2 regions of the Halobacillus sp. AWH4_228 genome follow, and region 1 is predicted to be linked to the other one. Evidence: a T-box and tRNA genes for the amino acid it is inferred to sense, from the RefSeq annotation. Region 1 holds a T-box; the other holds one or more tRNA genes.
What was found. The T-box of region 1 lies ahead of serS (serine--tRNA ligase). A T-box ahead of a tRNA ligase gene usually reads a tRNA of that ligase, here a tRNA-Ser.

Region 1 (16,137 bases):
TGCTCATGAAAAAATCTCAAAAATGGTCGCGGATGATCAGCAGCTCCAAAAAGAGCTCGATGAAATCAAAGAGCAGCTTAAATCCCACTAGTGGATAATGTGGACAGTAGTTGCAGGTTCATCAACAACCTATCCACATGTGTATAACAAGCCATATAAAGGCTTTGATAAGGTTATCCACAATTCCACAGCCCATACTAGTACTATTACGACCTTTTTTATAAAAAAATATATAATACAAGCTCATTAGGAGGAGTGTTCGGAAATGAAATTTGTCATCCAGCGGGATCAGTTGATGGATAGTGTGCAGAATGTCATGAAAGCCATATCTTCAAGAACAACGATTCCAATCTTAACGGGAATGAAATTAGAAGCCACTTCAGAAGGAATTAAATTAACAGGCAGTGATTCAGATATCTCGATCGAATCTTTTATCCCTGCAGAAGAAGATGGCATCGTGTATGCAGAAGATATTGAACCAGGCAGCATTATTCTTCAGGCTAAATATTTTCCTGATATCGTAAGAAAGCTCCCGCAGAACACGGTGGAAATCACCAGCGATGAGTCGAGAAATGTCACGATCCGCTCAGGGAATGCAGAATTCCACTTGAACGGCCAGGACCCTGAAGAATATCCACAGCTTCCCCAGCTTCATACGGAGGACAGCTTTGAACTGCCGATTGATCTTTTGAAAAACCTGATCAGACAGACGGTATTTGCTGTATCCACTTCAGAAACGCGCCCGATTCTTACAGGGGTCCATGTGAAAATGGATGAAGGCAGCCTTGAGTTCATTGCAACCGACAGCCACCGCCTGGCGTCAAGGAAAGTCTCTCTTGACCAGCCTGAAGGAAAATCCCTGCCTGCGGTCGTCATTCCAGGAAAGAGTCTGACAGAATTGAATAAAATTCTTGACGATTCGGATGATAAAATTGAAATCAGCGTAACAGACAACCAGGTCCTTTTCCGTACGAAGCATTTATACTTCCTGTCCCGTCTGCTGGATGGAAACTATCCAGAAACATCCCGCTTGATTCCGGAGCAGAGTAAAACCGTCGTCAAGATCGATGCCAAGGATCTTCTTCAGTCCGTCGACCGTGCCTCTCTATTAGCAAAAGAGAACCGCAACAACGTCGTAAGACTTGTGACTAAAGAATCCAACCATCTTGAAATTACCGGGAACTCACCGGAAGTCGGAAATGTCGTGGAAGAAGTAACGGCGAATGATGTCGATGGGGAAGACTTGAAAATCTCTTTCAGTGCGAAATATATGATGGACGCTCTGAAAGCCGTCGACTATGATCAAGTGAAAGTCGAATTTACGGGTGCCATGCGTCCGTTCCTGATCCGTCCGGTTGATGATGATCAGATTCTTCAGCTGATTCTTCCCGTACGGACATACTAAAATATAAAACGTTGAATAAAAGAAGGTGCTCGATAACTTTCATAGGAGCACCTTCTTCTTTTTGTCCTCAAAAACAGGAGGAATCCGCAGAAAAAGCACCTGTGGAAAACCACAGGGAAGAAGAAATGAAGTTATCCACATTGGGGATATCCGGTTTAAACAACCGGCAGCAGAAGAGTTCGAGGGATTGGACTTTCCTTACACCTTTATCTTTAGTAAAATATAGAGATAGGTGAATTCATGAAATAGGGTGAAAATATATGAGCGAAGAAATTGGAATCAGCACAGAATACATCCCACTCGGGCAGTTTCTGAAATTAGCGAACGTTGTCGAATCTGGTGGAATGGTGAAAATTTTTCTGGCTGAATTTGAAGTGAATGTAAATGGTGAACCGGAAAACCGCAGAGGCCGGAAACTGTACGTGGGCGATACAGTGGAGATTGAGGAATTCGGCAGCTATACAGTTGTAAGCGAAGGGTAACCCCCTCCATCTATGTATATCCATGAGCTGTCCCTGCGTTCTTATCGTAATTACGAGCAGCTTTCATTGAGCTTCGACCATACAATCAATGTGATTATTGGTGAAAATGCCCAAGGAAAGACGAATTTGATGGAAGCCATCTATACGCTTGCCTTTACCCGGTCCCACCGGACGCCGCGGGACAAAGAATTGATACAGTGGGACCAGGAATATGGTAAAATAAAAGGGACGATCTATAAACGTAACCGCCGCTTTCCTCTGGAGATCATCATTTCCAACAAAGGGAAAAAAGCGAAGTTGAATCATATTGAGCAGAAGCGTCTCAGTGACTATATCGGCGCTTTGAATGTTGTCATGTTTGCACCTGAGGATTTGAATCTCGTCAAAGGGAGTCCTCAGGTGCGTCGTCGGTTTATTGACATGGAAATCGGCCAGATCCAGCCTGCCTATATCTATCATCTCGGGCAGTATCAAAAGATTTTGAAGCAGCGGAACCACCTGTTGAAGGATCTTCAGCGCAAACCGCAGGCGGACCGGACGATGCTCGGTATTTTGACCGAGCAGCTTGTGGAGCACGCCGTGACCATCATTGAACGACGCTTCAAGTTTCTCCAACTTCTCAGATCCTGGGCAGGTCCGATCCATGAAGGGATCAGCCGCAGCCTTGAACAGCTTGAAATTTCCTATGATGCAAGTGTGAAAGTATCAGAGGATATGAATTTGGAAACAATAAAGAAGACGTATATAGAGAAGTTCCAGGAAATCGAAACGAAGGAAGTCGAACGGGGGACCACTTTGGCAGGCCCTCACAGGGATGATCTGGTTTTCTACGTAAACGGAAAAGACGTCCAGACATACGGGTCGCAAGGTCAACAGCGGACGACAGCCTTATCTTTGAAACTCGCTGAAATTGAACTGATTCATAGTGAAGTAGGAGAATATCCGATTCTGCTGCTGGATGATGTTCTAAGCGAACTGGATGATTTCCGTCAGTCCCACCTGCTTCATACAATCCAGGGGAAAGTCCAGACGTTTGTATCGACTACGAGCATCGACGGGATTGAGCATGAAGCTTTGGAAGAAGCGGCCATTTTCCGTGTGAAAGAAGGAACGATCGAGATAGAGAAATGAGGTGTACCGCATGTTTATTCACATTGGGGATGATCATGTGATTCAGTCGAAGGATGTCGTGGCTATTATCGATCATAGTTTGATTTCCTCCTCATCCATCATCGAGGAAATGATCGTCAGCCAGCGGAAAAACAGACGCGTCATAGAATCACAGGAGCATCAGGCAAAAGCCATCGTCATTACCAGTGATGTTATTTATTTCAGTCCTCTTTCCGTGTACACGCTGAAAAAGCGGGCGAACATGATGACGACGCTGAACAAGCTCGAGGATTTTTCCGAAGAGCCAATGGAATAGATAGAGAGAACATTTGGTGTAAGAGATTACTGTCAAACCACTTGAGAAATGTAGGTGAGTACCATGAAGGAAGATATTATCGAAGAACAGCAGACCTATGATGAAAGTCAGATACAGGTGCTTGAAGGTCTGGAAGCTGTTCGGAAGCGTCCCGGCATGTACATTGGATCCACCAATGAAAAAGGGCTGCACCACCTCGTGTGGGAAATTGTCGATAACAGTATCGATGAAGCGATGGCCGGCCATTGTGACCACATCCAGGTCATGATTGAAAAAGACAACAGCATCACCGTTACGGATAACGGACGCGGGATTCCTGTCGGTATTCAGGAAAAAACCGGACGTCCGGCTGTCGAGGTTATTTTGACGGTTCTTCACGCCGGAGGTAAATTCGGCGGAGGCGGTTATAAAGTCTCCGGAGGACTTCACGGTGTTGGTGCTTCTGTCGTAAACGCCCTGTCTACAAAACTGGAAGTCTTCGTCCACCGTGATGGTCAGATCCACTACCAGTCCTACAAGCGCGGCGTACCGGAAGAAGACTTGAAAGTAGTCGGGGAGACCGATCAAACCGGTACCCGCATCCATTTCATCCCTGATGATGAAATCTTCCAGGAAACGCAGGAATACAAGTTTGAGGTCCTGGCCAACCGGCTGCGTGAGCTTGCCTTTTTGAACAAAGGCCTGACGATCACGATTGAAGATAAACGTACGGATGAAGATCCCGTCGATTACTACTACGAAGGAGGCATTCTTTCCTACGTTGAACATATGAACCGCACCCGTGAAGCGATTCATGATGCGTTCTTCATCGAAGGGGAGCAGGATGAAATCTCGATCGAAATCGCTATGCAGTACAATGACGGTTTCGCCAGCAATATTTATTCCTATGCCAACAACATTCATACGTATGAGGGCGGGACACACGAATCCGGATTTAAAACCGGACTGACCCGTGTCATCAATGATTACGCGAGAAAGAACAGTATGTTCAAGGAGACCGACCCGAACCTGACCGGTGATGACGTTCGTGAAGGTCTGACAGCGATTATTTCCATCAAGCACCCGGATCCCCAGTTTGAGGGGCAGACGAAGACGAAGCTCGGAAACAGTGAAGCCCGTACCGTTACCGATGCGCTGTTCTCGGAATCCTTCTCAAAGTTCCTGTTTGAAAACCCGACGATGGCGAAGACGATTGTCGAAAAGGGTCTGATGGCTTCCCGGGCCCGTATGGCTGCGAAGAAAGCTCGTGAACTGACACGTCGTAAAAACGCGCTGGAAGTCTCCAACCTGCCTGGTAAACTGGCGGACTGCTCCTCCAAGGATGCCAACATATCAGAACTGTATATTGTTGAGGGTGACTCCGCGGGTGGATCAGCCAAACAGGGAAGGGACCGTCATTTCCAGGCGATTCTTCCGCTGCGTGGTAAAATCATCAACGTGGAAAAAGCCCGCCTTGATAAAATCCTGTCCAACAATGAGGTCCGGGCCATTATTACAGCCCTCGGTACAGGAATCGGGGAAGAATTTGATATTTCCAAAGCCCGTTACCATAAAATCGTGATCATGACGGATGCTGATGTGGACGGCGCCCATATCCGGACGCTGCTTCTCACTTTCTTCTACCGTTACATGCGTCCACTGATCGAATCGGGCTACATTTACATTGCCCAGCCGCCTCTTTATAAAATCCAGCAGGGGAAAGCGGTGTACTACACGTACAGCGACAAACAGCTGGATGCGAAACTGGCGGAGCTGTCCAGTTCACCGAAACCAAGCGTCCAGCGTTATAAGGGTCTTGGAGAAATGAACCCGGAGCAGCTTTGGGAAACGACAATGGATCCGGAAACACGGACGATGCTACAGGTCAGCCTGGAAGATGCGATTGGAGCGGATGAAACGTTTGATATCCTGATGGGAGACAAAGTGGAACCGCGTCGTAACTTCATTCAGGAAAATGCGCAGTATGTTCAGAACCTTGATGTGTAAGAGATAGATCGGAGATGGAGCTTTTTTCATAAGGCTCCTCTCTTCCTTTAAGGCAACTAGGAGGTAAATAGAATGGTCGATCAACCCGAGCGCCCGCGCGTGCAGGAAATCAATATCAGCCAGGAGATGCGGACATCCTTCCTGGACTATGCGATGAGTGTTATCGTCGCCCGGGCTCTGCCTGATGTCAGAGACGGTTTGAAACCTGTACACCGCAGAATACTATATGCCATGCACGACCTCGGTATGCATGCAGACAAAGCTTACAAGAAATCCGCACGTATTGTCGGAGAGGTGATCGGTAAGTACCACCCTCACGGTGATTCTGCCGTTTACGATACGATGGTGCGGATGGCGCAGGACTTCAACTACCGCTATATGCTTGTCGACGGACACGGAAACTTCGGTTCTGTCGATGGCGATGCAGCGGCAGCGATGCGTTACACCGAAGCCCGGATGTCGAAGATCTCCATGGAGATTCTCCGGGATATCAACAAGGATACGATAGACTACAACGACAACTACGATGGCACGGAGCGGGAGCCGGAAGTGCTTCCAGCCAAATTCCCGAACCTTCTCGTCAACGGAGGATCAGGAATTGCCGTCGGTATGGCGACCAACATTCCGCCCCATCAGCTTGGGGAAGTGATCGACGCGGTGCTGGCGTTAAGTAAGGATCCGGAGATTACCATCCAGGAATTGATGGAGAACCATATTTACGGACCGGACTTCCCGACAGCTGGTAAAATTCTTGGTTTAAGCGGGATTCGTAAAGCGTACGAAACCGGAAAAGGCTCCCTGACCGTCCGCGCCCATGTGGAAATCGAAGAGCAGTCCAATGGTAAACCATTCCTGATTGTCACCGAGCTTCCTTATCAGGTGAACAAAGCCCGGCTCGTCGAAAAAATCGCCGACCTCGCCCGTGATAAGAAAGTGGACGGAATTACCGATCTTCGTGACGAATCAGATCGGAACGGCATGAGGATTGTCATTGAACTGCGCCGGGACGTCAACCCGAATGTACTGCTGAACAACCTGTACAAAATGACGGCCCTGCAGTCCACATTCGGCATTAACATGCTCGCCCTCGTCAACGGCCACCCGAGAGTGCTTAACTTGAAGCAGTGCCTGGAATATTATCTGGATCACCAGAAGGTCGTCATCCGGCGCCGTACAGAGTATGAGCTGAAAAAGGCCGAAGCCCGGGCCCACATCCTTGCTGGTTTACGAATTGCTCTTGATCATCTGGATGAAGTGATCGCGTTGATTCGTGAATCCCAGACGACGGAAATCGCCCGCACAGGCTTGATGGAACGCTTCAGCCTTTCAGAAAAGCAGGCCCAGGCGATTCTTGATATGCGTCTGCAGCGTCTGACTGGTCTTGAGCGCGAAAAGATCGAAGAAGAATACCAGGATATTATGAAGCTGATCGCTGAATTGAAAGCGATTCTTGCAGATGATGAGAAAGTATTGGAAATCATCCGCGGGGAACTGATGGATATTAAAGAGCGCTACAATGATGAGCGCCGCACAGAAATCGTGCTCGGCGGTACAGACTTCATTGAAGACGAAGACTTGATTCCTGAGGAGACGGTCATTGTGACTCTGACCCACCAGGGATACATCAAGCGTCTTCCGGCCAACACTTACCGCTCCCAGCGCCGCGGCGGACGCGGAGTGCAGGGCATGGGTACCCATGAAGAGGACTTTGTGGAGCATCTGCTTTCCACATCCACCCACAATACGCTGTTGTTCTTCTCGAACAAAGGGAAGGTCTATAAGGCGAAGGGCTATGAAGTACCGGAGTTCAGCCGTACAGCGAAAGGGATTCCGATCATCAACATGCTGAACGTGGAGCGTGATGAGTGGATCAACGCCGTGATTTCCGTCAACGAATTCGCTGATGACTGGTATCTCGTTTTCACAACGAAGAACGGGATTACTAAACGGACGACCCTTTCCCAGTTTGCCAACATCCGTAAAGGCGGTCTGATTGCCCTTGGACTGCGTGAGGATGATGAATTGATTTCCGTCCGCCTGACAGATGGAAACAAGGACATTATGATTGGAACGAAGAACGGGTACCTGATCCGCTTCAACGAAGATCAAATCCGTGCCATGGGCCGTACAGCAGCAGGAGTGAAGGGAATATCGCTCCGTGAGGACGATGATGTCGTATCCATGGAAATCGTTGATGATTCCCTGCAGGTGCTGACCGTGACAAGTAAAGGTTACGGCAAGCGTACACCGGCAGATGAATACCGCATCACCAACCGTGGTGGTAAAGGAATCATCACATGTAACCTGACGGATAAAAATGGCTATGTCGTCGCAACGAAAGCCATTAACGGTGAAGAGGATATCATGATCATCACCGAAAGCGGCGTCTTGATCCGTATGCCGATGGAAACCATCTCTGAAACCGGCCGGAACACACAAGGTGTCCGTCTCATCCGCCTCGGCGACGGGGAGGAAGTTGCAACGGTTGCACGAGTGGATTCCGAGAAGGAAGAAGAGGAAGCAGCAGAGCTGATGGACCCGGAGTCTCCGGAAGAGACGCCGATGGTCGAAGGTCAGCCGGAAACAACAGAAGATCCTTCAGATGAATCATAAAACACATGATCGTCGCCTGTCCCTTTGCGGCAGGCGGCTTTTTTTATACCTTATTGGAAGGGTGGAGGAAAATAATGAAAGTGGCTTCTGAAAAAGTGGAGACCGGCTGCCTGCTTATCAAGGATGTGATGGGGCGTACCCATCGACCGATCATCCCTAAAAATACGACATTAACCCCGGTTCATATTGATGTTTTGAAAAGCTTCCACATCGAGTACGTGGAGGTGGCCACCCGTAAAGTGGACGGCCGTCCATTTACAGCCGGGGAAGCGGGAGAGAAGAAAGGTTCTGCAGCTTCCTCTTTTTCCGGAAGGCAAACGAAGGCCGTTCTTTCCTTCCAGGATGAATACAGGGAAGCCGTCGAAGCGTGCAGGGAGTGGTTCCGTGCATGGCAGGGCGGGGCGCCTGTCGATATGGGAGCCGTCCGCAGCGTCATGGTCCCTCTATTGGAAAGAACGGCGTCTGCTTCCAAGGAAGTCTTTCACCTTCATCATCTAAGCACAAGCGAGGACTATATCTATCACCACAGCATAGCGACAGGCGTGATGGCCGGATATCTGGCCTCTAAACTTGGGTTCAATTACGGAGAGTGGATTCAGGTCGGCCTGGCCGGCGTGCTGTGCGATGCGGGAATGGCGAAAATCGATCAGCGTATCCTTCATAAGCAGGGTGCCCTGACGGAACGGGAATACGAACAGGTGAAAAATCATCCGACCTATTCCTACCGCGCCATTGAACGCATTCCGTCTCTGAGCAGTCAGGCAAAACTCGCCGTCCTCCAGCACCATGAGCGTCTCGATGGCACCGGCTATCCGCTTGGACTGACGAAGAAAAAGATTCATACGTTCAGCCAGATCATTGCTGTCTGCGATATGTTCCACGCGATGACGAGTGAGCGGATCTACCGTTCGAAGCAGTCCCCGTATAAAGTATTAGAGGAACTGCTGCATGAACATTTCGGCAGGTATGACCATAAAGTCATAGAAACGCTGAAAAAAGAAATCGCCAATTTCTCAACAGGCGTAAAAGTCCGCCTTTCGGATAAGCAGGAAGCGGAAGTTCTTTTTGCGGAAATGTCCCATCCGACCCGGCCGATGATCAAGCTGTTGGAAACCGGGGATATCATCCAGTTGAAGGAATATCTCCAGCTTCATATTGAAGAAGTGTACGATTGAATCAAAGACCGGCCTCTGTCATTGTATGGACAGGTGCCGGTCTTTTAACCATGTGCTGATCAATGCCGGCACCTGATCCATCGCGGTCTGCAGAAAATGAACGATAAAGACGTAATCCTCCCTGTCCCGCATCTGTTCCATCTCTCCCCACCAATCCCCTTCATAACGGACGAGCATACTGAGGTTGTAGAGAACGGCGAAATAGCTGAGCAGTTCCGGCCATGCCGTCCCTTCACGTTCCAGCTGACATTTTTTCAACGAGTAAAGCTCCTGCATAGCTGGTAAAGGACGGAGCAGTTCATCCATGGCTGCCTTTTCTTTCTCTGCGGAAAAATCGAACAGATGAAACGCGGCATGGGGAAACAGCCCGTGCGGCTGAATTCGGATCTCATCTTCAAGAAAACGGTATTGCTGTTTCTTTCTTTTCCTTGTTGATAGACCATGGGCAAGCACTTTGGCTGTAGCCGGATAGCCGGGATCCACCGTCAATAGACAAGCCTTCAAATAATGGTTCAGGCCGTAATATAAAAGGAGAGGCTGCACACTTAAGGGGGTGGAGGAAGCAGAACTGACATACTCTCCCCCGAGAGTGAGGCCGTACATGAACCGCTCCGCATTGTTGTAGGCATGGTGCTCCACTCTGGAATGCTTCCCATCCGTATAGCAGGCATGCAGAAATGGACGGGTGTGAGAAGTTACCTGCATGTACTGCAAAAAAGAATCCGGCCGTCTCATGATCGTTCTTCCCTCCTTCTTGATCCGCTGCTCCGCCTTCATTTTTATGGTTGAAAAAGGGCGGTCATTGTCGTATTGTAAATAACAATAAGAAATGGTAGCTTCCTGCTGTTCCACTTATTTTACCCACTTATACCCAGATTATTTTTAAGAAAAAGGAGAGGTCAAGCATGCGTGAAGACAAGTTTGCAAAAGAAGGATTAACGTTTGATGATGTACTGCTTTTACCTGCGAAATCTGATGTACTGCCCCGCGATGTATCCCTGAGGACGGAACTTTCCCCGACGCTCAAGCTGAACATGCCGATTATCAGTGCCGGTATGGACACTGTGACAGAAGCGGCGATGGCCATTGGAATGGCACGTCAGGGTGGTCTTGGTGTTATTCATAAGAACATGTCCATTGAAGAGCAGGCGGAACACGTCGACCGTGTCAAACGCTCCGAGAGCGGCGTCATCACGAATCCATTCTTTTTAACTCCCGAGCACCAGGTGTTTGATGCCGAGCATTTGATGGGCAAATTCAGGATTTCCGGTGTTCCGATTGTGAACAATGAAGAAGAGCAGAAGCTTGTCGGCATTTTGACAAACCGTGACCTCCGTTTTATTGAAGACTATTCCATTCAGATCCAGGAAGTGATGACGAGCGAAAACCTTGTCACAGCTCCTGTAGGGACAACACTCGATGAAGCTGAAAAGATTCTTCAGAAATATAAGATCGAGAAACTGCCGATGGTCGATAATCAGGGTATCCTGAAAGGTCTGATTACCATCAAGGATATCGAGAAAGTGATTGAATTCCCGCAGTCGGCCAAGGATGAGCAGGGACGCCTGTTGTGTGCAGCCGCTGTCGGTGTCACAGCCGATGCGATGACACGGATTGATAAGCTTGTCGAAGCGGGTGTGGACGCTCTTGTTGTCGATACAGCCCACGGCCACTCCCAGGGCGTCATCGCACAGGTGAAACGGATCCGCGACCGTCATCCGCACGTCAACATTATCGCTGGAAACGTGGCGACTCCTGATGCCACCCGCGAACTGATTGAAGCAGGAGCGGATGTGGTTAAAGTCGGTATCGGACCTGGATCCATCTGTACGACCCGTGTTGTCGCTGGTGTCGGCGTGCCGCAGATCACAGCGGTATATGACTGTGCGAGAGAAGCGGCGGAACTTGGTAAGCCGGTCATTGCCGACGGCGGTATTAAATATTCCGGTGACATCGTCAAAGCGCTTGCTGCCGGTGGACATGCGGTTATGCTCGGAAGCCTGCTTGCCGGAGTATCCGAAAGCCCTGGAGAAACAGAAATCTTCCAAGGACGCCGTTTCAAAGTGTACCGCGGTATGGGTTCCGTCGGTGCGATGGAGTCCGGCTCCAAGGACCGTTACTTCCAGAACGAATCGGAATCGAAAAAGCTTGTACCGGAAGGCATTGAAGGCCGTATGCCGTATAAAGGACCTCTGGCCGACAGCATCCACCAGCTGCTCGGCGGTCTTCGTTCTGGGATGGGGTACTGTGGAACACCGGACCTTGATTCTCTGAGGTCGGACAGCCAGTTCACACGCATCACAGGAGCAGGACTCAGAGAGAGCCATCCCCACGATGTCCAGATTACAAAAGAATCGCCGAACTACTCCGTTTGACCTAGATAGACAGGGACTATTCCCTGTCTATTCTTTTATATACGCATGTGATAAAATAACAGGGATGCATAATTAAAGGGTGGAGGTAGAGAAAGTGACACAAAGATTTAAAACATCTATCGCCTTAATCATGTCCTTGTTAATCGGGATTTTCGCTGTAAGTGCCAATCCCGGACATACATACGCAAGCGTAGATGTTGGGGCAAAATCAGCGATACTTGTAGATGCAGAAACCGGGAAAATTTTGTTTGAGAAAGAAGCGGATTTGACACTGCCGCCGGCCAGTATGACGAAGATGATGACGGAATATCTCGTCATGGAGGCTGTGGAAGAGGGGAAAATCAGCTGGGATCAGAAGACCCCTGTCAGTCAGTATGCTTTTGATATATCAGCCAATCCGGAATTCTCCGGTGTCGGCTTACGTTTAGATGAACAATACACGGTTCGTGAGCTTTATGAAGCGATGGCGATCAACTCGGATAACGCAACGACGATTGCGCTTGCTGAACTGGTAGCTGGAACCGAAGGCGAATTCGTCAAGATGATGAATGCCAAGGCAGAGGAAATGGGACTGCCGGATTATGAGTTTGTCAATGCCACCGGGTTGAACAATAACCATCTGGGGGACAACTATCCTGAAGGCACCGATCCGGATGCCACCAATATGATGTCGGCCAAATCGGCGGCCTTGCTGGCTTATCATTTGACGAACGACTATCCGGAAGCGTTGGAGGTTTCCAGCAAGCCTACATTGGAATTCGCCGATCAGACGGTGACCAACTGGAACTGGATGCTTCCTGGTATGCCGGGGCAGAACTTGAAGCAGTTTGAATACGAAGGTATGGACGGCTTGAAGACGGGTTATACAGAACTTGCCGGCAACACATTTACAGGTACAGCTGAGCGTGATGGCCAGCGGTTCATCTCTGTTGTGATGAAATCGGAAACACGTTCCTCCCGTTTCAATCAGACACGGACGCTTCTTGATTACGGATTCAACCAGTTTACAAGGCAGGAACTTCTGGCTGCCGGTGAAACAGTTGAGGATCAGAATTCTCTTTCTGTGACGAAAGGAAAAGAAGAGTCTGTTGCGATTGAGACGAGTGAAGCTTTGAGCACCCTTTTAAAGAGCGGCGAACAAGAACAATATGAGGTGGAGTTTGTCATCTCTGAAGATCAGCTCAACGAAGACGGCGAGCTTGTGGCGCCTGTTGAGAAAGGTCAGAAAGTCGGAACAGCCAAGCTTGTCTATACAGGGGACGAAAGCTACGGAAACCTTGTGAAGGAAGAAGGACAGACGGTTGATATCGTCACTTCAGAAGCGGTGGAGAAAGCCAACTGGTTCATGCTGATGCTTGGTGGAATCGGTGAATTCTTCAGTGATATTTTCACAGGGGCCGTCGATATGGTGAAAGGCTGGTTCTAACGGTAAAATCCCTATTTAATGAGTGGGAATTAAGGCTGAGATGCGATACAATAGAGAGTAAGAATCTATGATTCAAAAATAAATGCTTGAACGATATAGCTGTTAGGGAGGAAATTAACATGTCACAAACAGGTACTGATCGCGTAAAACGTGGAATGGCTGAAATGCAGAAAGGCGGCGTCATCATGGACGTTGTCAATGCAGAGCAGGCGAAGATTGCAGAAGAAGCAGGTGCGGTGGCGGTTATGGCCCTTGAGCGTGTTCCAGCCGACATCCGTGCGGCCGGCGGCGTAGCTCGTATGGCTGACCCGACAATTGTTGAAGAAGTGATGAATGCTGTATCCATCCCTGTCATGGCCAAAGCACGTATCGGCCATATTGCAGAAGCCCGTGTCCTTGAAGCGATGGGTGTCGACTACATCGATGAAAGTGAAGTACTGACTCCGGCTGATGAGATCTACCATATCAAAAAAGATGATTACACGGTTCCATTCGTCTGCGGATGCCGTAACATCGGTGAAGCTACACGCCGTATCCGTGAAGGCGCCTCTATGCTTCGTACAAAAGGTGAGCCGGGAACAGGAAACATCGTGGAAGCTGTCCGTCATATGCGTCAGATCCAATCAGAAATCCGTCACCTTCAAAGCCTTGCAGAAGACGAAGTGATGGTCTTTGCCAAGGAAAACGGTGCACCATTCGACCTTCTTATGGAAATTCGTGAAGAAGGCCGCCTTCCTGTCGTCAACTTCGCTGCAGGCGGAATTGCGACACCAGCTGATGCTGCGCTTATGATGCAGCTTGGTGCGGACGGCGTATTCGTCGGTTCCGGCATCTTCAAGTCCAACAACCCTGCTCAGTTTGCCCGTGCGATTGTAGAAGCTACCACTCACTACGACGATTACAAACTGATCGGTGAATTGTCCAAAGGACTCGGCACAGCGATGAAAGGCATGGAAATGTCCACGCTTACTCCTGATCAGCGTATGCAGGAGCGCAGTCAGTAAGAAAAGGAGAATGCAGCATGACTACTATCGGTGTATTAGGTCTGCAGGGAGCTTTTCGAGAGCACATCCGCTCCGTAGAAGCCTCTGGTGCCACCGGCGTTGTTGTTAAGAGAAAAGAACAGCTGGAGGACATTGACGGACTGATTATTCCCGGCGGTGAAAGCACAGCGATCCGCCGCTTGATTGATAAGTATGACTTCCTTGAACCGATCCGTGAATTCGGAAAGCAGGGGAAGCCGATCTTCGGTACGTGTGCAGGGTTGATCCTGCTTGCCTCTGAAATTGACGGCTCGTATGATGTCCATCTCGGACTCATGGATATCAAAGTCCGACGTAATGCATTCGGCAGACAAAGGGAAAGCTTTGAAGCCGACCTGAATATCGACGGAGTCGCCGATCAGTTTACAGCTGTGTTCATTCGAGCTCCTTATATCGAGGGAGTAGGAGAAGAGACGAAGGTACTGGCCCGCTATGATGGTCATATTGTGGCTGCCCAGCAGGACCATTACCTCGCCTGTTCCTTCCACCCTGAACTGACAGATGACCACCGGTTAGTTTTACATTTTGTAAAAATGGTGGAGCAATCCCGAAAAAGCCTTGCAATGTAAGGTGAATTCAGCTAATCTAAGATCACCAAATAAGAATGAACGCGATGACAGGACATAGTAGCATGTTCCTCTTCCTCCAGAGAGTCAGTGGCTGGTGAAAACTGACGGAAGAGCCATGTGAATCCATCCTTGAGTGTCCGGCTGATAACGCTGGACCGGCCCCTCACCGTTATGAGTCGAGCCGGAAGGTCATGAACCTTCAACCTGGGTGGTATCGCGGGAAGCATAAACAAAGCTCTCGTCCCTTATATGGGACGGGAGTTTTTTTATATGAAAAAAAGGAGGACATACACATGTTGGATATGAAATTTTTACGTCAGAACTTTGATGAAGTGAAAGCAAAGCTGGAGAAGCGGGGCGAAGATCTCTCTGATTTAGATGCCTTTGGTGAACTCGACAGCCGGCGCCGTGAGCTGATTCAGGAGACTGAGGAGCTGAAGGCGCGCCGGAATGACGTTTCCAAGGAAATCTCCCAGCTGAAGAAAAACAAAGAGGACGCCGATGACAAGATTAAGGAAATGCGTGAAGTCGGCGACCGTATCAAAACGCTCGACACGGAGCTGAAGGAAGTGGAAGAGAAGCTGGAAACGCTCCTCTTATCCATTCCGAACATCCCTCATGAAAGCGTACCTGTCGGAGAGGATGAAGAGGATAACATCGAAGCCCGCCGCTCTGGAGAAACGCCTGTCTTTGATTTTGAAGCGAAACCCCACTGGGATATCGCCACAGACCTTGGTATTCTCGACTTTGAACGCGCAGGAAAAGTAACCGGCAGCCGGTTTGTCTTCTATAAAGGCATCGGTGCCCGCCTGGAGCGTGCGCTGCTGAACTTCATGATGGACCTGCATGCCGATGATCACGGCTATCAGGAAATGCTTCCGCCACAGATGGTCAACCGTACATCTATGACAGGAACGGGCCAGCTGCCGAAATTCGAAGAAGACGCCTTTAAGATTGAAGACTGGGATTACTTCCTTGTCCCGACCGCAGAGGTGCCTGTGACGAACTACTACAGGGAAGAGATTCTGTCCAGCGAGGACCTGCCGCAGAAATTTGTCGCCTTCAGCACCAACTTCCGCTCTGAAGCCGGCTCTGCCGGACGTGACACGCGCGGACTCATCCGTCAGCACCAGTTCAACAAAGTCGAACTTGTCCAGCTGGCAAAACCTGAGGAATCCTACGATGTGCTTGAGGAATTGACCGGGCATGCTGAAAAGGTCCTTCAGCTGTTGAAGCTTCCCTACCGCGTCATGAGCATGTGTACCGGTGATCTTGGATTTACAGCCGCCAAGAAATACGACATCGAAGTGTGGATCCCGAGTCAGGAAACCTACCGGGAAATCAGCTCCTGCTCCAACTTCGAGGATTTCCAGGCGCGTCGTGCCGGGATCCGTTTCCGCCGTGAAGAAAAAGGACGCCCGGAATTTGTCCACACGCTGAACGGTTCCGGCCTTGCGATCGGCCGTACCGTCGCCGCTATTCTTGAGAATTATCAGCAGGCGGACGGTACCGTCGTTGTACCGGAAGTCCTCCGCCCATATATGGGTGGAAAAGAAGTCATCCGATAAAACAGCAGAAGAGCGGCGGGAGTGCCTCCACGCCGCTCTTTATTATAGGGAGACACAGGTTTGACTGCA
Region 2 (11,353 bases), 3.5 Mb from region 1:
AAACTTCGCCAGGAATTGGAGGAGTGAGTATGGATTTTCAATCCTGTGTAAACATACAAAAGGAGTGGGACATTGTCGGAGCAAGGCAGCTGGGCCGTGACATCTCTAGAAAAATCGGCTTCGGCACCGTTGACCAGGCAAGAATCGCCACTGCCATCTCGGAATTAGCGAGAAACATTTATTTATATGCAGGGACCGGAAAAGTCTGTTTTGAAACGGTTGAGGATATGAACAAAAAAGGCATCCGGATCGTTGCCATGGACGAAGGACCTGGGATTCAGGACATCAGTCAGGTCATGGAGGACGGCTTTACGACTTCCGGGGGACTTGGTGCAGGACTTCCAGGTGTAAAGCGGCTGATGGACGAGTTCGATATTATCTCCCATGTAGGGGAAGGTACGGAAATCAAGGTTGTGAAATGGCTCCGTTAGAGGAGGTATAAACGATGAGTACATTGAAACTCGACTTGGAGAATTACAAAGAGCTGCTGCAGGAGTATATTACTACGAAAGATGAGCAGGCTCTGTATCAGGCAGAGCAGTTCAGTAAATACTCGATGCAGCAGAATATATCACCAGAAGAAATTATTAACGTGCATATTCAATCATTACAGGAAATATACCCGGATATGCCGGAATATATACAGACATCGATGAATTTCCTTTTGGAAACCATGATTTCCTATGGTCTCGCCTATCAGGAGTATCAAACGCTGCGTGAAAAGCAGCTGGAGCTGAAATCCGAAATTTCGGTTGCGGCCAATATGCAGAAAACACTGTTGTCTACGGTGAAGCCGGACATTGATGAGCTGGACGTCGGGGCGCTCAGTGTACCGGCGAAACAGATGAACGGTGACTATCACCACTTTGTCCACGACAACAAAGGCGGCCTGGGTATTGCGGTGGCTGACGTCATCGGAAAAGGCGTGCCGGCCGCTTTATGCATGTCCATGATCAAATATTCCATGGACAGCTTCTCTGAGATGCAGACTGATCCAAGTGTCATTCTGGGCAGCTTGAACCGGGTTGTGGAACGCAATGTGGATGCAAGCATGTTCATTACGATGTTCTATGGCTTGTATAATAACAACAATCATACGTTTACTTATGCTTCTGCCGGTCATGAGCCGGGCTTTTATTATCATAAGGATAAGGACGAATTTGAAGAAATCGATGCTCCGGGCCTTGTTCTCGGTGTATCTCCTGAAATCACCTACACCCAGTATGAGAAACAGGTGGAAAAAGGCGATATGATCGTCCTTTTGACCGATGGTGTGACAGAATGCCGGACGGGGGACCGTTTTATCGAGCAGGAAGAAGTGCTGCACGTTATCAAGCAGTATTCTCATCTGCCGGCACAGGGCATCGTCGACCAGGTGTACAAGCACTTTGAACGCCTGCAGGACTTCCACCTGCGTGATGATTTCACGTTGATCATTCTCAGAAGGAATGTTTAACGTTTTATCGATCCGGGTATTGGCTATTTAGGTTACTTTTCAGCAACACGGGAGGGATATTTATGAATTTATCGATAGATGTAACAAAGAATGACGGCGTGGCGAACGTGATGCTCGGCGGTGAAGTCGATGCATTCACGGCACCTCAGCTTAAAGAGACGCTTCTTCCATTGACGAAGGAACAGGATGTCGTTGAAGTGAACCTTCAAGACGTGAATTATATGGATTCCACAGGACTGGGTGTCTTTATCAGTGCCTTGAAAGCGACGAAAGAACATGACAGCACGCTCCGTCTCGTTCATATGCAGGACCGTGTCTACCGTCTGTTCAAGATTACCGGCCTGACTGAAATTATGAACATCGATTCTACAGTGCAAGGTGGAATGTAATGATGGAACCATTTGATTTTGTTGAAGTGAAGGTGCCTGCAAAAGCGGAATATATCGGAGTCGTGCGTTTGAGCACGTCCGGGATTGCCAACCGCATGGGCTTTTCCTATGAAGATATTGAAGATTTGAAAGTGGCGATTTCAGAAGCGATCACCAACGCCGTCAAACATGCCTACAAAGAAACGGGTGAAGGAGAAATCACCATCGGTTTCGGCGTGTATCAGGACAGGCTCGAGGTGATGGTGGCCGATCACGGCGGAAGCTTCAATCTTGGTGAAGTGAAAGAAGACATCGGACCTTATAAGCAGGACGGTGATATTGAAGAGCTCCGCGAAGGCGGATTTGGCCTGTTTTTGATTGATGCCTTAATGGATAAAGTCGAAATCAACAGTAAATATGGAGTGATTGTATTAATGACGAAATACCTCCATGAAACCGGGGTGGGTCATAATGGCGACCAGATCACAACACCACAATGAGGAAATTTACGAATGGATTGCCTACTTACAGGAGAATCCAAAAGATGAGGCTGTACAGGAGAAAGTGGTCCTTGTTTATAAGGACCTTGTAGAGTCCATCGCCCGTAAATATTCGAAAAACAGTACGATCCATGAAGATCTCGTTCAGGTCGGAATGCTCGGCCTGCTGGCAGCGATCCGCAGGTATGATAAGGATTTCGGAAAATCATTCGAATCGTTCGCGATCCCGACCATCATCGGTGAGATTAAACGCTTCATCCGGGATAAGACATGGAGTGTGCACGTACCACGCCGGATTAAGGAACTTGGGCCGAAGATAAAGAAAGCGGCTGAAGAGCTGACGAATATCCAGCAGCGTTCCCCGTCTGTCCTCGAGATTGCTGAATACCTGGAAGTCTCTGAAGAGGATGTACTGGAAACGATGGAAATGGGTAAAAGCTACAAAGCCCTGTCCGTGGACCGTAAAATCGAAGCGGATTCAGATGGAAGTACTGTAACCATTCTCGATCTTATCGGGAATCAGGATGAAGGATACTCCAATATCGATCAGCGGATGCTGCTCGAAAAGGTGCTGCCGATCTTGAGTGAACGGGAACAGGAGATTCTTCAATGCACGTATTTTGAAAACATGAGTCAGAAAGATACAGGTGAGCGGCTGGGCATTTCCCAGATGCACGTATCCCGGCTGCAAAGGCGGGCGCTGCGTAAATTGAGGGAAGCTCTCCAGTCGGAATCGGTTGAGGTGTTCTAGTGGAAAAGGGGAACGAACAGGTGGAGTTATCTGTCTTCCAGAAAGCTAAAAAAGGAAATTATTACTGTGGCGACAGTTATTTTTACCGTGAAACAGATGATGCGTTCCTTTGTGCACTGGCTGATGGCCTCGGCAGTGGAGAGATGGCCAGGGAGTCTTCGAAAGCTGTGATGGAAATCATAGAAGATCATCCTTCTCTTTCTGTAGAGGCGCTTGTAAAAAAATGCAATGAAGTACTGGTCGGCAAACGCGGGGTGGTGCTCGGTATTTTGAAAATCGATTACCATGCGATGACTTATTCGTATTCCTCCATCGGGAATATTGGAGTCATTACTGTAGACCCTGACGGTACACGCCACCGGAATATCCCGCTGGCGGGTTATTTATCCGGGTATTCGAAGTCACTGCGGGTTACTCACGGAAATATCCAGAAAGGGATGATTTTTTTGATGTTCTCTGATGGAGTGAACGACCGCCGCCTGTCTTCAAAGCTCACACATGTACGAAACGCGGAAGAGATTACGTCCTTGTACAAAAATCTGTACGGACAGAACCGCGATGATGATACAACGCTGATCGCGATAGTTTACCATTAAAAATCCTTATTCTTCGGTGTGAATCCGGGAATAAGGATTTTTTAATTCGTTGAACCATCCTGGAACAACGAGGTAAACGCTTCGTTGTTTTGTTACAATAAGAGGGACGTCATTGAAGGAGGTCTTTTTTTGAGTGATTGGAAAAACAGTCCGGAGCTGATTCAGTCAGTAGCCGGACAGATGAAGCTGAAAGAAGGAATTATCCAGCAGGTGATTCAACTGCTGAACGAAGGGAACACCGTCCCGTTCATCGCCCGTTATCGTAAGGAGATGACCGGTGGTCTTGATGAAGTTCAAATTAAAACCATTGAAGATCAGTGGAATTATGCCGTCAACCTTGCTGAGCGTAAAGAGGAAGTCGTTCGCTTGATCGATGAGCAGGGGAAACTAACGGATGAATTGAAAGCCGACATAGAAAAAGCAGAAAAACTCCAAAAGGTGGAGGATCTTTACCGTCCTTACAAGCAAAAAAGGAGGACGCGTGCCACAGTGGCGAAAGAAAAGGGGCTTGAACCTCTGGCCCTTAAAGTATGGGCGCAGGAATCTTTCGGCTTTGAAGCAGAGGCGCAGACGTACATTTCCGAAGAACAGGAGCTGCCGGCTGTTGAAGACGTGCGTGCAGGTGTGAATGACATTCTGGCGGAATGGATATCAGAGGACGCAGCATTCAGGGAAAGAATTCGTAAGCAGACGCATGAGAAAGGCACCATCGCTTCTTCAGAGAAGGACAAGGCCAAGGATGAAAAAGGTGTCTTTGAGATGTACTACGACTACCAGGAGCCCGTCCGTTCCATCGCCTCCCACCGTGTGCTGGCCATGAACCGTGGGGAGAAGGAAGGGATCATCAAGGTTTCTGTCCAACCGCCTGAGGACAGTATTACGCAGTATCTGGAAAAAGAAGTCGTGAAGCGGGGAACAGGCGGAGAACTCAGAGGAATCCTGACAGACGCGATCCAGGACAGCTACAAACGACTCATTCAACCTTCTGTGGAAAGAGAGATCCGCAATTCTCTTTCCGAAGTGGCTGAGGAGCAGGCGATTGATGTGTTTTCGAGCAACCTGCGAAGCCTCCTGCTACAGCCTCCGCTTAAAGGCAAGGTTGTACTTGGAGTTGATCCGGCATACCGTACGGGCTGTAAGCTTGCGGTTATCGATGAAACAGGAAAAGTGCTCGATATCGGAGTCATTTATCCAACCGCACCTAAAAAAGATACCAAAGGCGCAGAAAAGAAACTCCTGTCATTGATGGAACAGTACAACATGGAGCTCATCGCCATTGGAAATGGAACCGCCTCTCGAGAAACAGAGCAGTTCATTAGTGATATGATCCAGAAGCACAGTTGGAAAGCTTCCTATATGATTGTGAACGAAGCGGGAGCCAGTGTGTATTCAGCATCCAAGCTGGCCAGGGAAGAGTTCCCGGATTTTCAAGTCGAAGAAAGAAGCGCGGTATCGATTGCCCGCCGAATCCAGGATCCACTCGCGGAACTGGTGAAAATCGATCCTAAATCCATCGGCGTCGGGCAGTATCAGCATGATGTTACCCAGAAGAAATTGAACGAGTCCCTGACGTTTGTTGTAGAAACGGCCGTCAACCAAGTCGGAGTAAACGTGAATACAGCCTCTGCTTCCCTGCTTCAATATGTATCCGGCTTGAGTAAAACGGTGGCTAATAACATCGTGAAGAAGCGGGAGGAACTCGGGAAGTTTACGAAACGCAGAGAATTGAAGGACATTCCAAGGCTCGGAGCGAAAACGTTCGAACAGAGTATCGGATTTCTCCGGGTACTGGACGGAGAAGAACCGCTCGACCGTACGTCGATCCACCCGGAAAGTTATCAGGCGACAAGGAAGCTGCTTCAGAATCTTGGATTTACAAGTAAGGACCTCGGGGATGGACAATTGGGTGAAAAGCTGAAGCAGATGGACTTGAATGCCGCTTCGGAAGAATTCGGCATTGGTACGCTGACGCTGACAGATATTCAAAAGGCATTGATCCAGCCGGGCCGTGACCCACGTGACGATCTTCCTAAGCCACTGCTCAAGACGAACGTCCTTTCCATGGAGGATTTGGAAGAGGGAATGGAACTGGAAGGAACCGTTCGTAACGTGGTTGATTTCGGTGCGTTCGTCGATATCGGAGTAAAACAGGACGGGCTTGTCCATATATCCAAACTGGCTGACAAATTCGTCAAACATCCGATGGACATGGTCTCTGTTGGAGATGTTGTAACAGTATGGGTGGACAAGGTGGATGTCCAGAAGCAGAGGATTGCTTTGACCATGATTCCTCAATCGTAAAGGGATACCTGGGAGCTGCGGCTTCCGGGTATTTCTATTTATAGAGGTGCTGATAATAGTACCAGCACTGATTAAGCAGCTTGATCTGATACTTATCTTTATTGAAGAAAGCACGCTCCATCTGTACTTGCAGCCAGGAAGGCATGACGGACAGCTCCTTTCTGTTCCTCTTTTTAAATACGTATGATACAGTATGCACAGAACAGGGGAGGTGTGCTTGTGCAGTCTTTGACACAACAACAGCTGGAAGCATGGACGGACCAATTATCCAAAAAACATTTTGACAAACCATTTGTGGATGATGTATACTTCAATTCTCGTCTTCGAACGACAGGCGGGCGGTACATTCCTTCAAAAAGAACCATTGAAATCAATCCGAAGTATGTTGTAGAATTGGATGGTGCTGAATTAGAAGGGATTATCAAACATGAACTCTGCCACTATCACCTTCATATAGAAGGGAAAGGCTTTGGACATGGTGATCCTGAATTCAAAGATCTTTTACATAAAACAGACTCTCCGAGATTCTGCGCGCAGCTGCCTTCTGAAAAGAAGAAAGGGTTCCACCATTATGAGTGTGTCCAGTGCGGTCAGACTTATCAGCGGAAGAGGAAGGTGGATACGAAAAAGTATCACTGCGGAAAATGTAAAGGCCGTTTAAAAAAGAAGTAAAAATTGTGTTGACGAACGACTTCTCACATGTTAAATTAAATAAGCCTTAACAAAACAACCCAAAAAAACGTAAGAAACTACAATTTTTCACGAAAAAGGGTTTGACATTGCAGGCAGGATGTTATAAGATATTAAACGTCGCCGATAAACGAGCGGCACGAAATGAGACATTATTCCAACGTAGCTCAGTGGTAGAGCAATCGGCTGTTAACCGATCGGTCGTAGGTTCGAATCCTACCGTTGGAGCCATTACGGAGAAGTACTCAAGTGGCTGAAGAGGCGCCCCTGCTAAGGGTGTAGGTCGCGTAAGCGGCGCGAGGGTTCAAATCCCTCCTTCTCCGCCATTTTCTTAATGGCCCGTTGGTCAAGTGGTTAAGACACCGCCCTTTCACGGCGGTATCACGGGTTCGAATCCCGTACGGGTCACTTTGCATCACCCTTTAAGGGGTCCGGTAGTTCAGTTGGTTAGAATGCCTGCCTGTCACGCAGGAGGTCGCGGGTTCGAGTCCCGTCCGGACCGCCATTATCTTTGGGCCATAGCCAAGCGGTAAGGCAACGGTTTTTGGTACCGTCATGCGCTGGTTCGAATCCAGCTGGCCCAGCCATTTTTTCTTCGAAAAAGGGTTGACAACATTATCAATAAGATGTATGATGGTTCTTGTGCTTTTAAAAAGAACAAATCATTTTCAAGTGTAATAGATTCCTTTCTTTAGAGCCATTAGCTCAGCTGGTAGAGCATCTGACTTTTAATCAGAGGGTCGAAGGTTCGAATCCTTCATGGCTCACCATTTATTTGCGGGTGTGGTGGAATTGGCAGACACGCTAGATTTAGGATCTAGTGCTTCACGGCGTGGGGGTTCAAGTCCCTCCACCCGCACTTTAATTACCATGATCAGCATTCCATTATAATAATGCTGCGGTCGTGGCGGAATCGGCAGACGCGCTAGGTTGAGGGCCTAGTGGGAGTTAATCCCGTGGAGGTTCAAGTCCTCTCGACCGCACCAACTAATTTCTTTAAAAAAGTTGTTGCAATCGACACGGAAACGTGTTAAGATAGAAAAGTCGCTTTCAACGCAAAGCTATTATAAAATGCGCCCGTAGCTCAATTGGATAGAGCGTCTGACTACGGATCAGAAGGTTAGGGGTTCGACTCCTCTCGGGCGCGCCATTTTAACGGGAAGTAGCTCAGCTTGGTAGAGCACTTGGTTTGGGACCAAGGGGTCGCAGGTTCGAATCCTGTCTTCCCGACCATCGAGAAATACAACATGATATATGCGGGTGTAGTTTAGTGGTAAAACCTCAGCCTTCCAAGCTGATGATGAGGGTTCGATTCCCTTCACCCGCTCCATTATTCAATCACCATTGGGGCCTGTAGCTCAGTTGGTTAGAGCGCACGCCTGATAAGCGTGAGGTCGGTGGTTCAAGTCCACTCAGGCCCACCATTACTTGATCTTTGAAAACTGAACGAACCAACCAGTACGTCAAAACATTTCTTCTTTAATGAAGGAATTTGAAACAAGCACATTCGGTGTGCAGATGAGCAAGTCAAACTACTTTTATGGAGAGTTTGATCCTGGCTCAGGACGAACGCTGGCGGCGTGCCTAATACATGCAAGTCGAGCGCGGGAAGCGAGTGGATCCCTTCGGGGTGAAACTCGTGGAACGAGCGGCGGACGGGTGAGTAACACGTGGGCAACCTGCCTGTAAGATCGGAATAACCCCGGGAAACCGGGGCTAATGCCGGGTAATACTTTTCTTCGCATGAAGATGAGTTGAAAGATGGCTTCTCGCTATCACTTACAGATGGGCCCGCGGCGCATTAGCTAGTTGGTGAGGTAACGGCTCACCAAGGCAACGATGCGTAGCCGACCTGAGAGGGTGATCGGCCACACTGGGACTGAGACACGGCCCAGACTCCTACGGGAGGCAGCAGTAGGGAATCTTCCGCAATGGACGAAAGTCTGACGGAGCAACGCCGCGTGAACGATGAAGGTCTTCGGATCGTAAAGTTCTGTTGTCAGGGAAGAACAAGTACCGTGCGAATAGAGCGGTACCTTGACGGTACCTGACGAGGAAGCCCCGGCTAACTACGTGCCAGCAGCCGCGGTAATACGTAGGGGGCAAGCGTTGTCCGGAATTATTGGGCGTAAAGCGCGCGCAGGCGGTTCCTTAAGTCTGATGTGAAAGCCCACGGCTCAACCGTGGAGGGTCATTGGAAACTGGGGAACTTGAGGACAGAAGAGGAGAGTGGAATTCCACGTGTAGCGGTGAAATGCGTAGATATGTGGAGGAACACCAGTGGCGAAGGCGACTCTCTGGTCTGTTTCTGACGCTGAGGTGCGAAAGCGTGGGTAGCAAACAGGATTAGATACCCTGGTAGTCCACGCCGTAAACGATGAGTGCTAGGTGTTAGGGGGCTTCCACCCCTTAGTGCTGAAGTTAACGCATTAAGCACTCCGCCTGGGGAGTACGGCCGCAAGGCTGAAACTCAAAGGAATTGACGGGGGCCCGCACAAGCGGTGGAGCATGTGGTTTAATTCGAAGCAACGCGAAGAACCTTACCAGGTCTTGACATCCTTGGACCTCCCTAGAGATAGGGATTTCCCTTCGGGGACCAAGTGACAGGTGGTGCATGGTTGTCGTCAGCTCGTGTCGTGAGATGTTGGGTTAAGTCCCGCAACGAGCGCAACCCCTAATCTTAGTTGCCAGCATTCAGTTGGGCACTCTAAGGTGACTGCCGGTGACAAACCGGAGGAAGGCGGGGATGACGTCAAATCATCATGCCCCTTATGACCTGGGCTACACACGTGCTACAATGGATGGTACAAAGGGCAGCGAAGCCGCGAGGTGTAGCAAATCCCATAAAACCATTCTCAGTTCGGATTGCAGGCTGCAACTCGCCTGCATGAAGCCGGAATCGCTAGTAATCGCGGATCAGCATGCCGCGGTGAATACGTTCCCGGGCCTTGTACACACCGCCCGTCACACCACGAGAGTTGGCAACACCCGAAGTCGGTGAGGTAACCTTTTTGGAGCCAGCCGCCGAAGGTGGGGCCAATGATTGGGGTGAAGTCGTAACAAGGTAGCCGTATCGGAAGGTGCGGCTGGATCACCTCCTTTCTAAGGATATTACGGAAACGTACTGTGTTGGTTGTTCAGTTTTGAGAGATCAAAGCATCTTTCAAATTTGTGAACCTTGAAAACTGGATAAGGAATTATGACTCATCTAGCGATGAGATCATGATGACAAGACATCTAATTGATATATATAAACGTCTTTTCACGAAGATAGTTAAGTGAATAAGGGCGCACGGTGGATGCCTTGGTACTAGGAGCCGATGAAGGACGGGACTAACACCGATATGCTCCGGCGAGCCGTAAGCAGGCTTTGACCCGGAGATTTCCGAATGGGGAAACCCACTGTTCGTAATGGGACAGTATCCTATACTGAATACATAGGTATAGGAAGGCAGACCCGGGGAACTGAAACATCTAAGTACCCGGAGGAAGAGAAAGCAAACGCGATTTCCCAAGTAGCGGCGAGCGAAACGGAATCAGCCCAAACCAGAAAGCTTGCTTTCTGGGGTTGTAGGACACTCCTTTGGAGTTATCAAGGAGGAAGATAGACGAATCGATCTGGAAAGATCAGCCGAAGAGGGTAACAGCCCTGTAGTCGAAATCTTCCTCTCTCCGGAGTGGATCCTGAGTACGGCGGAACACGAGGAATTCCGTCGGAATCCGGGAGGACCATCTCCCAAGGCTAAATACTCCCTAGTAACCGATAGTGAACCAGTACCGTGAGGGAAAGGTGAAAAGCACCCCGGAAGGGGAGTGAAATAGAACCTGAAACCGTGTGCCTACAAGTAGTCGGAGCCCGTTAATGGGTGACGGCGTGCCTTTTGTAGAATGAACCGGCGAGTTACGACCGTATGCGAGGTTAAGCAGCAGAAGCGGAGCCGCAGCGAAAGCGAGTCTGAACAGGGCGAGTGAGTATGCGGTCGTAGACCCGAAACCGTGTGATCTACCCATGTCCAGGGTGAAGGTCAGGTAACACTGACTGGAGGCCCGAACCCACGTAAGTTGAAAATTACGGGGATGAGGTGTGGGTAGGGGTGAAATGCCAATCGAACACGGAGATAGCTGGTTCTCTCCGAAATAGCTTTAGGGCTAGCCTCAGAATAGAAAGTCATGGAGGTAGAGCACTGATTGGACGAGGGGCCCCTATCGGGTTACCGAATTCAGTCAAACTCCGAATGCCATAGACTTTGTTCTGGGAGTCAGACCGTGGGTGATAAGGTTCATGGTCGAGAGGGAAACAGCCCAGACCGCCAGCTAAGGTCCCAAAGTGTGTGTTAAGTGGAAAAGGATGTGGAGTTGCTTAGACAACCAGGATGTTGGCTTAGAAGCAGCCATCATTCAAAGAGTGCGTAATAGCTCACTGGTCGAGTGACTCTGCGCCGAAAATGTACCGGGGCTAAACACACCACCGAAGCTGCGGATTGATCTTATGATCAGTGGTAGGAGAGCGTTCTAAGTGCTGCGAAGTCAGACCGTAAGGACTGGTGGAGCGCTTAGAAGTGAGAATGCCGGTATGAGTAGCGAAAAAAGAGTGAGAATCTCTTTCACCGAATGCCTAAGGTTTCCTGAGGAAGGCTCGTCCTCTCAGGGTTAGTCGGGACCTAAGCCGAGGCCGAAAGGCGTAGGCGATG

Region 2: it has a tRNA-Ser gene. The T-box ahead of serS (serine--tRNA ligase) is inferred to sense a tRNA for this amino acid. The anticodon was not compared.

Annotation. Positions count from the first base shown of each region.
Region 1 covers NZ_JBSWTE010000001.1:241,314-257,450, reverse strand. Annotated here, with positions in the region: gene dnaA (chromosomal replication initiator protein DnaA) at 1-91, shown strand, start outside; gene dnaN (DNA polymerase III subunit beta) at 266-1,405, shown strand; gene yaaA (S4 domain-containing protein YaaA) at 1,666-1,887, shown strand; gene recF (DNA replication/repair protein RecF) at 1,900-3,018, shown strand; gene remB (extracellular matrix regulator RemB) at 3,029-3,313, shown strand; gene gyrB (DNA topoisomerase (ATP-hydrolyzing) subunit B) at 3,377-5,299, shown strand; gene gyrA (DNA gyrase subunit A) at 5,372-7,912, shown strand; gene ACXADP_RS01390 (HD-GYP domain-containing protein) at 7,987-9,087, shown strand; gene ACXADP_RS01385 (YaaC family protein) at 9,106-9,939, opposite strand; gene guaB (IMP dehydrogenase) at 9,993-11,462, shown strand; gene ACXADP_RS01375 (serine hydrolase) at 11,557-12,888, shown strand; gene pdxS (pyridoxal 5'-phosphate synthase lyase subunit PdxS) at 13,008-13,892, shown strand; gene pdxT (pyridoxal 5'-phosphate synthase glutaminase subunit PdxT) at 13,910-14,500, shown strand; T-box leader at 14,536-14,749, shown strand; gene serS (serine--tRNA ligase) at 14,794-16,068, shown strand.
Region 2 covers NZ_JBSWTE010000001.1:3,705,440-3,716,792, reverse strand. Annotated here, with positions in the region: gene ACXADP_RS19150 (STAS domain-containing protein) at 1-27, shown strand, start outside; gene ACXADP_RS19145 (anti-sigma regulatory factor) at 30-431, shown strand; gene ACXADP_RS19140 (SpoIIE family protein phosphatase) at 446-1,456, shown strand; gene ACXADP_RS19135 (STAS domain-containing protein) at 1,519-1,845, shown strand; gene rsbW (anti-sigma B factor RsbW) at 1,848-2,324, shown strand; gene sigB (RNA polymerase sigma factor SigB) at 2,296-3,075, shown strand; gene ACXADP_RS19120 (SpoIIE family protein phosphatase) at 3,075-3,671, shown strand; gene ACXADP_RS19115 (Tex family protein) at 3,801-5,972, shown strand; gene cmpA (cortex morphogenetic protein CmpA) at 6,007-6,117, opposite strand; gene ACXADP_RS19105 (SprT family protein) at 6,192-6,644, shown strand; tRNA gene ACXADP_RS19100 (tRNA-Asn) at 6,819-6,893, shown strand; tRNA gene ACXADP_RS19095 (tRNA-Ser) at 6,898-6,988, shown strand; tRNA gene ACXADP_RS19090 (tRNA-Glu) at 6,999-7,070, shown strand; tRNA gene ACXADP_RS19085 (tRNA-Asp) at 7,091-7,167, shown strand; tRNA gene ACXADP_RS19080 (tRNA-Gln) at 7,175-7,249, shown strand; tRNA gene ACXADP_RS19075 (tRNA-Lys) at 7,357-7,432, shown strand; tRNA gene ACXADP_RS19070 (tRNA-Leu) at 7,440-7,521, shown strand; tRNA gene ACXADP_RS19065 (tRNA-Leu) at 7,561-7,648, shown strand; tRNA gene ACXADP_RS19060 (tRNA-Arg) at 7,736-7,812, shown strand; tRNA gene ACXADP_RS19055 (tRNA-Pro) at 7,819-7,895, shown strand; tRNA gene ACXADP_RS19050 (tRNA-Gly) at 7,919-7,992, shown strand; tRNA gene ACXADP_RS19045 (tRNA-Ile) at 8,010-8,086, shown strand; rRNA gene ACXADP_RS19040 (16S ribosomal RNA) at 8,200-9,764, shown strand; rRNA gene ACXADP_RS19035 (23S ribosomal RNA) at 9,935-11,353, shown strand, end outside.